DNA from 3 places in the Pseudomonas sp. NBRC 111131 genome. Region 1 is predicted to be linked to each of the others. Evidence: riboswitches for the same ligand, from Rfam matches in the RefSeq annotation. Region 1 holds a riboswitch; each other region holds the start of a gene.
What was found. Region 1 has a riboswitch for cobalamin ahead of cobW (cobalamin biosynthesis protein CobW). Riboswitches for the same ligand answer to the same signal wherever they lie in the genome.
Positions count from the first base shown of each region.

Region 2: linked by a shared signal. The riboswitch ahead of APH34_RS13500 (TonB-dependent siderophore receptor) and the one ahead of cobW (cobalamin biosynthesis protein CobW) in region 1 are both predicted to bind cobalamin.
Region 3: linked by a shared signal. The riboswitch ahead of cobO (cob(I)yrinic acid a,c-diamide adenosyltransferase) and the one ahead of cobW (cobalamin biosynthesis protein CobW) in region 1 are both predicted to bind cobalamin.

Region 1 covers NZ_BCBH01000002.1:57,788-61,029, reverse strand. The annotation lists gene APH34_RS02395 (cobalamin biosynthesis protein) at 1-127, opposite strand, end outside; gene APH34_RS02390 (CbtA family protein) at 127-816, opposite strand; gene APH34_RS02385 (CbtB-domain containing protein) at 826-1,011, opposite strand; cobalamin riboswitch at 1,112-1,336, opposite strand; cobalamin riboswitch at 1,404-1,613, shown strand; gene cobW (cobalamin biosynthesis protein CobW) at 1,713-2,780, shown strand; gene cobN (cobaltochelatase subunit CobN) at 2,784-3,242, shown strand, end outside.
Region 2 covers NZ_BCBH01000012.1:70,105-73,346, reverse strand. The annotation lists gene APH34_RS13510 (ABC transporter permease) at 1-4, shown strand, start outside; gene APH34_RS13505 (ABC transporter ATP-binding protein) at 24-1,172, shown strand; cobalamin riboswitch at 1,239-1,445, shown strand; gene APH34_RS13500 (TonB-dependent siderophore receptor) at 1,555-3,242, shown strand, end outside.
Region 3 covers NZ_BCBH01000005.1:197,746-200,987, reverse strand. The annotation lists gene APH34_RS07525 (sorbosone dehydrogenase family protein) at 1-289, opposite strand, end outside; gene APH34_RS07520 (hypothetical protein) at 348-926, opposite strand; cobalamin riboswitch at 1,081-1,302, shown strand; gene cobO (cob(I)yrinic acid a,c-diamide adenosyltransferase) at 1,424-2,035, shown strand; gene APH34_RS07510 (cobyrinate a,c-diamide synthase) at 2,032-3,242, shown strand, end outside.

The sequences.
Region 1 (3,242 bases):
AGGCACTGAGCGGTAAACCCTGCTGATTCAAAACCTGGCGCAGCACTGTGTCGAGGACCTCCAGCGGGCAGCCGCGTCGGCATCCGAAGCCGGCGTATAGCGCCGGCTGGGTGCATTCGCTGGCCATCAGGCCTGGCTGGAGCGGCGATACAGCCAGGCGCTGAGCAAGCCCAGGGCCAGCCAGAAAGCCGCGTTGGTGACCCATGAAGCGATCTTGAACTGGGTTTCCAGTGCCTCGGGAGCCAGGCTTTGGTGAACGTCTGGCTGTGGCGCGCCGATCACATGGGGCACGACCAGCAGAACCGCACCGAGTACCTTGAACAACCAATGCCGGGCGAACACCAACAGTGCCAGGCCGAGCGCAGTCGCGGCAGCGGTACCGATCCACCAGCTCTGTCGCTGGCCGAGGTCAGCGGCGGCGGTGCCTGGCAACTCCGGCGGCAGGCCAAGGGTGGGCGCGAGGCAAAACACGGCAAAACCGGCCAGGCCCCAGAGAGCGCCGGTGGTGACGCGGTTGGGTTCGCGCAGGCTGTACAAGGCTGCCAGGATCAGGGCAAAGCCGACCGCGACGACCAGATTACCGCCGGTGGTCGAAAGGATGCGCTGCCAGCCGTCTTCCGGCGACCAGGCTTCGTCGTTGTGCTCGTGGCCACCGGCCTCTTCGCCATGGCTGTGATGCTCGGCGGCCGGGGCTGCCGACTCATAGGTTTCCGCCTGGAGGATCAACGGTGCGACCCAGAAGCTTTGCAGCAGAGTCAACAACAGGGCTGCAAGCAGGCCGCTGAACCCGGCGGTGCGGGCAATGCGCTTGATCATGGGGCGGTCTCAGTGGCAGGGGAAGGCGGCGCTGTGACGGGTGTCGTGCGCGGCGTTATGCACCGCTTCGATGTGCGAGAAGCCGGCGAAATAGATCAGGCACAGGCCCAGCAGGCTGGCGCCGAAGGCAATAACCACGCGCTGGCTGAGGGTGACGGGGGTGGCGATGCTGTGTTTGGCGCTGGTGACGGGCATGTCGCGTTCCTCTACTTGCTTCTATTAAGGGGCAACGGGCAAGCGCGGCAGCCCCGGATGCGGATGGCCCAGGGGAATGCGACAGCGCCCGCCCACCGCGGGGTGTTCATAAGCGCCAGGCCGGTCTCCGGGCTTGCGAGGAAGAGCAGGGCTCTTGGAAAGCATCACCCTTCCCATGCCGGACGACGTGGCACAGTGGTCTGGACGCTTCGCTCGCTTACCGTTGCGGGGGCAGCACCGGCTCTGTCCGGCCCTGATCGAGGGCCTGCGACGCACCGGTTTCCCGTTTCACCCCCGTGGGGGCACCTGAACGCAAGGTGTAAGGAGAGCACGGGGGAGGGGTTGCGTCAATCGCAGCGCGCGCCAACAGTTGACCACCCGCCACCCCCCGCGTAGCCTTGCCGCTTCGAGGTTCTTCGGCCACGCCGAAGCTAAGACGGGAACGCGGTCCAAGCCGCGGCTGCCCCCGCAACTGTAAGCACCGACAACGGATCGACACTGCCACTGCGCCCTGGCGCGGGAAGGCGTCATCCGACCAGGCCTTGTTCGACCAGGCCGGGACGGTGCAAGCCAGGAGACCTGCCTCGAGACGATTTCGACTCTCAACCGGGCGGGGTGATCCGGTGGCGAACGAGCCCGGCCAGCCTGGCCTGCGGCTTTCGTCCCGCATGCCCGCGCCATCCTGCCAAGGGCAACGCGACATGAAAACACTGGCCAAGCTCCCCGTCACCATCGTTACCGGCTTCCTCGGCTCGGGCAAGACCACCTTGCTTCGGCACATGCTCGATAATGCCCAGGGCCGCCGTATTGCAGTGATCGTCAACGAGTTCGGTGAGCTCGGTATCGACGGTGAGATCCTCAAGCAGTGCAGCATCGGCTGTACTGAAGAAGAGGCCACTGGCCGAGTGTATGAGTTGGCCAACGGCTGCCTGTGCTGCACCGTGCAGGAAGAGTTCTTTCCGGTCATGCGGGAACTGGTTGCCCGGCGTGGCGACCTTGACCACATCCTGATCGAAACCAGCGGCCTGGCCCTGCCCAAGCCCCTGGTGCAAGCTTTCCAATGGCCAGAAATTCGCAATGCCTGCACCGTCGACGCCGTGATCACCGTTGTCGACAGCCCGGCCGTGGCCGCCGGTACCTTCGCCGCCTTCCCGGATCAGGTCGACGCGCAGCGCAAGCTTGACCCCAACCTGGACCATGAATCACCGCTGCACGAACTGTTCGCCGACCAGTTGGCCAGTGCCGACCTGGTGGTGCTCAACAAGGCCGACCTGATCGACGCCGAAGGCCTGGCCAAGGTGCGCGCCGAGGTTGCCGAAGAACTGCCGTCGGCGGTGAAGGTGATCGAGGCCAGCAGCGGCCGCCTGCCACTGGATGTGCTGTTGGGGGTCGGCGCGCAGTCCGAGGTACACATCGACGGCCGCCGTACCCACCATGATTCGCACCACGACGGCGACGATCATGACGACCATGACCATGATGCCTTCGATTCCATTTCCATCGACCTGCCCGAGGCCGACGAGGCCCTGCTGCTCGACGCCCTCACTCAGTTGGTCGTGGAGTTCGGCATTCTGCGCGCCAAGGGGTTTGCAGCGATCCCTGGCAAGCCGATGCGTCTGCTGATCCAAGGAGTAGGCACTCGGTTCGACAAGCACTTCGACCGCGCCTGGCGTGCCGACGAGCCGCGCATCACGCGCCTGGTGCTCATTGGTCAGGACCTGGACGCCGTGCAACTGGAAGCTCGCCTGCGCCACGCGCTGGGCGCCTGACCCATGCACCTGCTGCGGACCCAGCCCGGCGGCTTCGTGCCGGACGACAGCATCGCCGACCTCGGCCAGACACCCGCCGAGCTGGTGATTCTCTGCAGCGGCGACTCACACCTGGCGTTGCTTGCCGAAACCGCCGAGCAGTTGCCGGGTGATTTCCCCAGCCTGCGCCTGGCCAACCCGATGCAGGTGCAGAACCATGCCTCGGTCGACCTGTATGTCGACCAGGTGCTGCGCCATGCCAAGGTCATCCTGGTGTCGTTGCACGGCGGCGTCGGCTACTGGCGTTACGGTGTCGAACAACTGGTGGCGCTGGCATCGCGGGGTGTGCAACTGATTCTGGTGCCCGGTGACGACCGCCCAGACCCGGAGCTGACCGGGTTGGGCAGCGTCACCGGTGCGCCAGCCGAACGCCTCTGGCACTACCTGCGCCAAGGCGGCAAGGCCAATGCCGTGAACCTGTTC
Region 2 (3,242 bases), on a different contig from region 1:
TTGAGTACCCGGAGAGAACAACAATGAGTGCAGTCATCAAAGACAACGCGCACCACAAACCCCTGGTCAGCCTTCGCGGGTTGAACAAGCACTACGGCGACTTCACCGCCGTGGACAACCTCAACCTAGAGATCCAGGACGGTGAGTTCCTGACCTTTCTCGGCTCCAGCGGCTCGGGCAAGTCCACCACCCTGTCGATGCTCGCCGGGTTCGAGACGCCAAGCAGCGGCGAAATCCTGGTCGATGGCCAGTCGCTGGTAAACGTGCCACCGCACAAGCGTGACATTGGCATGGTGTTCCAACGCTATTCGCTGTTTCCGCACCTGAATGTGCGCGACAACATCGCCTTCCCGCTCGCCATCCGCAAGTTGGGCGCCAGCGAAACCCACAAACGGGTCGAGGCCATGCTCAAGCTGGTGCAACTGGAGGCGTTCGCCCATCGCAAGCCGGCGCAGCTGTCTGGCGGCCAGCAACAGCGCGTGGCCATTGCCCGGGCATTGGTCTATGAGCCACGTATCCTGTTGATGGACGAACCGCTTGGCGCGCTGGACAAGAAACTGCGCGAGGACCTGCAGGACGAACTGCGCCAACTGCACCGTCGGCTGGGCATTACCATCGTCTATGTGACCCACGACCAGGAAGAGGCCATGCGTCTGTCCCAGCGCATCGCCATCTTCAGCCACGGCAAGGTCGTCGGCCTCGGCACCGGCTACGACCTCTACCAGAATCCGCCCAATGCCTTCGTTGCGTCGTTCCTGGGCAACTCAAATTTCCTTCAGGTCAAGGCCAGCAGCCATGGCGCGGCCAGCTTCGAAGGCCAGCCTGTAGCGATCCGCCTGACCGCGGGCCTGGCCACCGGGCAGGAGGCACTGATCATGGTGCGCCCGGAAAAGGCCCTGGCCCTGACCACAGAGCAAGCCGCACGCCAACCGCTGCCAGCGGGCTGGAATGAAGTCAGTGCCAAGGTCACTGAAGTGCTGTTCCTGGGCGAAAGCCAGACCTGCCATGTGCTCACCGCCGGCGGTACTGAGCTTACCGTCAAGGCGCTATCTGCGGCAGGCATGGCGATGCAGCCGGGGGCCAGCGTGAAGGTACGCTGGGCAGTGGCTGATGCCTGCATCTACACGCAATGGGCGCAGAGTGACCTGAGCAAGGGGGCGGGTGCGCACTGACAGGCATACATACGGCACCCTGTGTGTTGTTACGTACCCCATTGACGTGCGCGCTGACCAATGGTCATATGCGCGCCAGTTTCAGGTGTCCTGCGCCGCCGAGCGCAGGGTGAAACGGGAAGCCGGTGCGTCGTGGTTCACGACAAGTCCGGCGCTGCCCCCGCAACGGTAAGCGAGCGATGCCTTCGATACACCACTGTGCACCTGCATGGGAAGGTGAAGGCCTCATGACCCTCGCAAGCCCGGAGACCGGCCTGAAGCGTTACTTGGCAACCCGCGGTGGGCGGGCGCAGGCCGGTATCTGCGTGCGCGCCTGCGTGCGTGGTTGTGCCTTTGCGTGTTCTCCACCGGGATCCATTCATTCCTGCAACAGTGGAAAGACATGTCCCGTTTCTTCAAGCTTCACCCTCTGGCGGCCTGCCTGGCAGTCACCCTCCCGGCCTTGGCCGACGACCACGACAAGGCGGTCCTGGCACTCCCCTCCACGGCCATTACGGACACCCGCGATGCTCAGGTAGTCGACCTTGCGACGCCCACCCAGGCTGGCTCACGGCTGAACCTCAGCGCCCTGGAAACCCCGGCCAGCACCAGCAGCATCACGGCCGAACAAATCCAGCAGCGCAACAACGTCACCGTTCAGGATGCCGTGACCCGCTCGCCGGGCATCACCTTCACCGGCACCCCGGGTGACGGTGGCACGGGCCTGTCGGCTCGCGGTTTTGACGGACATGGCTCGGTGATGACACTGTTCGATGGCGCACGCCTGTACACCGGTGCCGGTACCCAGACCTTCCCGGTAGACCCCTGGATGGTCGAGCGCATCGACGTGATCCGTGGCCCGGCCTCGGTGCTGTATGGCGAGGGTGCCACCGGTGCGGTGGTCAACGTCATCCCGAAAAAACCGTTCACCGGCGACATTCACAACCACCTGCGCCTGGGCTACGGCTCCTGGGACCGCCAGCAACTGGGCCTGGACAGCGGCGGCAGCCTCAGCGAGCGCCTGAGCTACCGGGTTACCCTGAACCAGCAGGCTGGCAACGGCTGGGTGGACCGCACCGACTCACGCAGCCTGGCCCTGAGTGCCGCGCTGCGTTTCGACGCCACCGACGACCTGAGCTTCACCCTGGCCCATGAGCGCGGCGATGCCGAGCCGGCCAACTACTACGGCACGCCGCTGATCGACGGCCACTACCGCAGCAGCCTGCGCAAGAAGAACTTCAACATCCACAACGACGTGCAGCGCTACCACGATGAATGGACCCGCTTCACCACCGACTGGACCCTCAACGACCAGCTCAGCGCCAGCAACCAGCTCTACTACATCAAGAGCCGCCGCCACTGGCGCAATGCCGAGGACTACAGCTGGGACGCCGACCTGGGCCAACTCCAGCGCGGCAGTTACCTGGAGATCAAGCACAACCAGGAACAGATCGGCGACCGCCAGACCTTCACCTTCGACCATTCGCTGTTCGGCCTGGCGAGCAGGACGATGGTCGGTGCCGAGTACAACAAGATTCGCTTCAACGTCGACAGCAACTCGCCGTACATCGATGCTGAGCCTGGTGACTATGTCGACCCATGGAACCCAACGCCAGGTTGGTTCCACAGTGATTCGCCACTGCGCCCACAGACGCTCTCCACCACCCATACCTTCGCCCTGTTCGCCGAGAACCGCCTGCAACTGACTGAGCGCCTGTCGCTGGTGACCGGTGTACGCCGCGACCAGAACCACATCGACCGTGACAACCTCACCAACGACACCCGTAGCGACCGCAGCCTGCAAGGCGGCAACTGGCGCGCCGGGCTGGTGTTCGCGGTCAACGATGACGTGTCGCTGTATGGCCAGTACTCCACCAGTGAGGACGGGGTGAACAACCTCATCAGCCTAAACCCGACGCAGATGAACTACGACCTGACCGAGTCGAAGCAGACCGAGCTGGGGCTCAAGCAGCGTTTCTGGGAAGGGCGCGGTGAATGGACGCTGGCGGCCTACCACATCGTCAAGAAAAAACTGCTGGTGGATGACCCTGTCACCCACGAAAAACAGCAGGCCGGGCAACAGACCTCCGA
Region 3 (3,242 bases), on a different contig from region 1:
TGGTTTCAGCCACCAGAACGTCACCGTTCGGCAGCACGTAGAGCCAGCGCGGATGGTCGAGCTTGTCGGCAAAGGCCACCACCTGCAGGCCGGTGGCGGCTTTCGGCTTGGCACCGCCCGGCCAGCCGACGGCGGGGGCGATATTGACCGTTGGGAGCAAGGTCTTGTGGGGGGCGGGCAGTTGTGGCGAGGTGCCGCTGCCGTCATCCACACTCAGCAAGGCAGTGTCGCCACACCCTGTCAGACAGGCGCCGAACAGCCACGGTAAGACGATGCCGATGCGTTTCATGTTCGCCGCCCTCAAACGTTACGCTTTAATGATCAGAGCGTGGTTTGACGGCGGTGGTTCAGGCCTGCTTGAGCAGCAGTGCTACCCCGGGGAAATAGTGTCCCAATTCGTTGTGCAGCTTGCGGTACGCGTAGGGGAAGTACCAGGCAATGGCGCAGGCGGAGTGCTTCTGTAAATCATCGACCCAGTCCTGCAGTTCTTCTGGGCTGGCATGCTGGCCAGCCTTCCATGGGCTGACGAACAGCGCGCCGGCTTTCAGCTGGCTGGAGTAGGCCACCTGGCGGGCCTGAGCGGCGGTTTCTTGCAGGGCGGTGGCCGCGTCCAGTCGGGCAAGCTTTGGCCAGCGCTGGCCGATGCTCAGGTAAAGTGCCTCGTCGGCGCTGACGATTGCCAGGTCGCAACGCCCTTCGCGCTCGCCCTCGTCCCGTTGTTTCTTGCTTGGAAACTGCTGCAGCGCCGCCAGTTCGGCCTGCCACGCTGCCGCTGCGAGCACGCCAGCGTTGGCGGCGGCGCCATGCCAGTAAGCGGCGTCGGCATCACCGGCGTACTGGTTGAAGCGGTCGATGCAATCGACCCAGCGCTCCAGTACCGGTCTGAGGAACTCCAGGCGCGGGTTGTTGATGAGTTGGCCTTGCATGCTGCGCTCTCCTTTATCGTTATGATCGCGTTCAGCGCTACGGTGATAGCCATGTGATATCACTTGCTGTCAGTGTGGCACAAGCTGACGGATCGGCCATTGATACGGGCTAATTCGGCCCTGTTCGATTGACGCTCCCGGTGCAACCCTCTAACCTTCGCGGCGTGTTTCAGGTGCCCTGCCAGCCCCGTCTGGGCAGGGTGAAACTGGGAAGCCGGTGGGCGCCACAAGGTGCGATCCCGGCGCTGCCCCCGCAACGGTAGGTGAGTCGAAGGCCGCGCAGGGCCACTGGGTGCACGCACCCGGGAAGGCGCGCAGGCTTGGGCCAAAGGCCCGCTCACGAGCCCGGAGACCGGCCTGTCACTGCCAACGGCATCACGGAGGGTGATGCGCGGTGCACCGTGGCATCCCGGCCACGGCCCCTGCGCGTTCCCCGTCTGCCTGTCTATCGACCTGTCGCCGCTTCTTCGCGTGGCGTCAGCCTGCGGAGAACCTTCATGAGCGAACCCACCGAACGCGACGAACGCCACCTGGCGCGCATGCAGCGCAAGAAGGCGATCATCGACGAGCGTATCGCCAATTCCCCTAACGAATGCGGGCTGCTGCTGGTCCTGACCGGCAACGGCAAAGGCAAAAGCAGTTCGGCGTTCGGCATGCTGGCCCGCGCCTTGGGCCACGGCATGCAGTGCGGCGTGGTGCAGTTCATCAAGGGGCGCAACAGTACCGGCGAAGAGCTGTTCTTCCGCCGCTTCCCCGAACAGGTGCGTTACCACGTGATGGGCGAGGGCTTCACCTGGGAAACCCAGGACCGCCAGCGTGACATCGCCGCCGCCGAAGCGGCCTGGGTGGTTTCGCGGCAGTTGCTGCAAGACCCAAGCGTACAGTTCGTGGTGCTCGATGAGTTGAACATTGCGCTGAAGCACGGCTACCTCGACCTCGATCAGGTACTTTCGGATATCCAGGCGCGTCCGCCCATGCAGCATGTCATCGTCACGGGGCGTGCGGCCAAGGCCGAAATGATCGAACTGGCGGATACCGTCACCGAGATGGGCATGCTCAAGCATGCCTTTCAGGCGGGCATCCGCGCGCAGAAGGGCGTCGAACTGTGAGCCACGCGCGACATTGTCCGGCCGTACTGATTGCCGCGCCGGCTTCCGGCCAGGGCAAGACCACCGTTACCGCGGCCCTGGCACGTCTGCACCGCAACCTGGGGCGCAAGGTACGGGTGTTCAAGTGCGGGCCGGACTTTCTCGACCCAATGATCCTGGAGCGGGCGAGTGGGGCGCCGGTTTATCAACTCGACCTGTGGATGATTGGCGCGCAGGAAAGCCGTCGCCTGTTGTGGGAAGCGGCGGGCGAGGCCGATCTGATCCTCATCGAGGGGGTGATGGGTTTGTTCGACGGCACGCCCTCGAGCGCCGACCTGGCCCGCCACTTCGGCGTGCCGGTGCTGGCGGTGATTGATGGCACCGCCATGGCCCAGACGTTCGGCGCGCTGGCCCTGGGGCTGGCGCGCTACCAGCCTGACCTGCCGTTCGCCGGTGTACTGGCCAACCGGGTGGGTAGCCTGCGCCATGCTCAACTGCTTGAGGGTAGCCTGACCGAAGGCTTGCGCTGGTATGGCGGGCTGTCGCGCGAGCGTGGGATCGAGCTGCCCAGCCGCCACCTGGGGCTGGTACAGGCCAGTGAGTTGAACGACCTGGATGCACGCCTGGATGCCGCCGCGCAGGCGCTGGGGGACAGTTGCGACGCAGCCTTGCCACCCCCTGTGGGCTTCGCCGAAGCCGAGCCGCAGCCGTGTGCCACGCCGCTGGCCGGGGTGCGCATTGGCGTGGCGAAGGATGAGGCGTTTGCCTTCACCTACGGCGCCAACCTTGACCTGCTGCGCAACCTGGGCGCGCAACTGGCATTCTTCTCACCGTTGCACGACCGTGAGCTGCCAGCAGTGGATAGCCTGTACCTGCCCGGCGGTTACCCTGAACTGCACCACCACGCACTGGCGGCCAATACGCCGATGTGCCAGGCGATCCGCGCCCACCACGGCGCAGGCAAACCTCTGCTGGCCGAATGTGGCGGCATGTTGTACCTGCTCGATGCCCTGACCGACGTTGCCGGTGAGCGTGCCGAGCTGCTCGGCCTGCTGCCGGGCGAAGCCGTTATGCAGAAGCGCCTGGCGGCCCTTGCACTGCAAGCGGTGGAGCTGCCGGAGGGCACCCTGCGCGGGCACACCTACCATCATTCGCTGACCAGCACCGCCCTCGAACCCATCGCCCGCGGCCTGAGCCCCAATGGTGGGCGTGGCAACGAAGCGGTGTA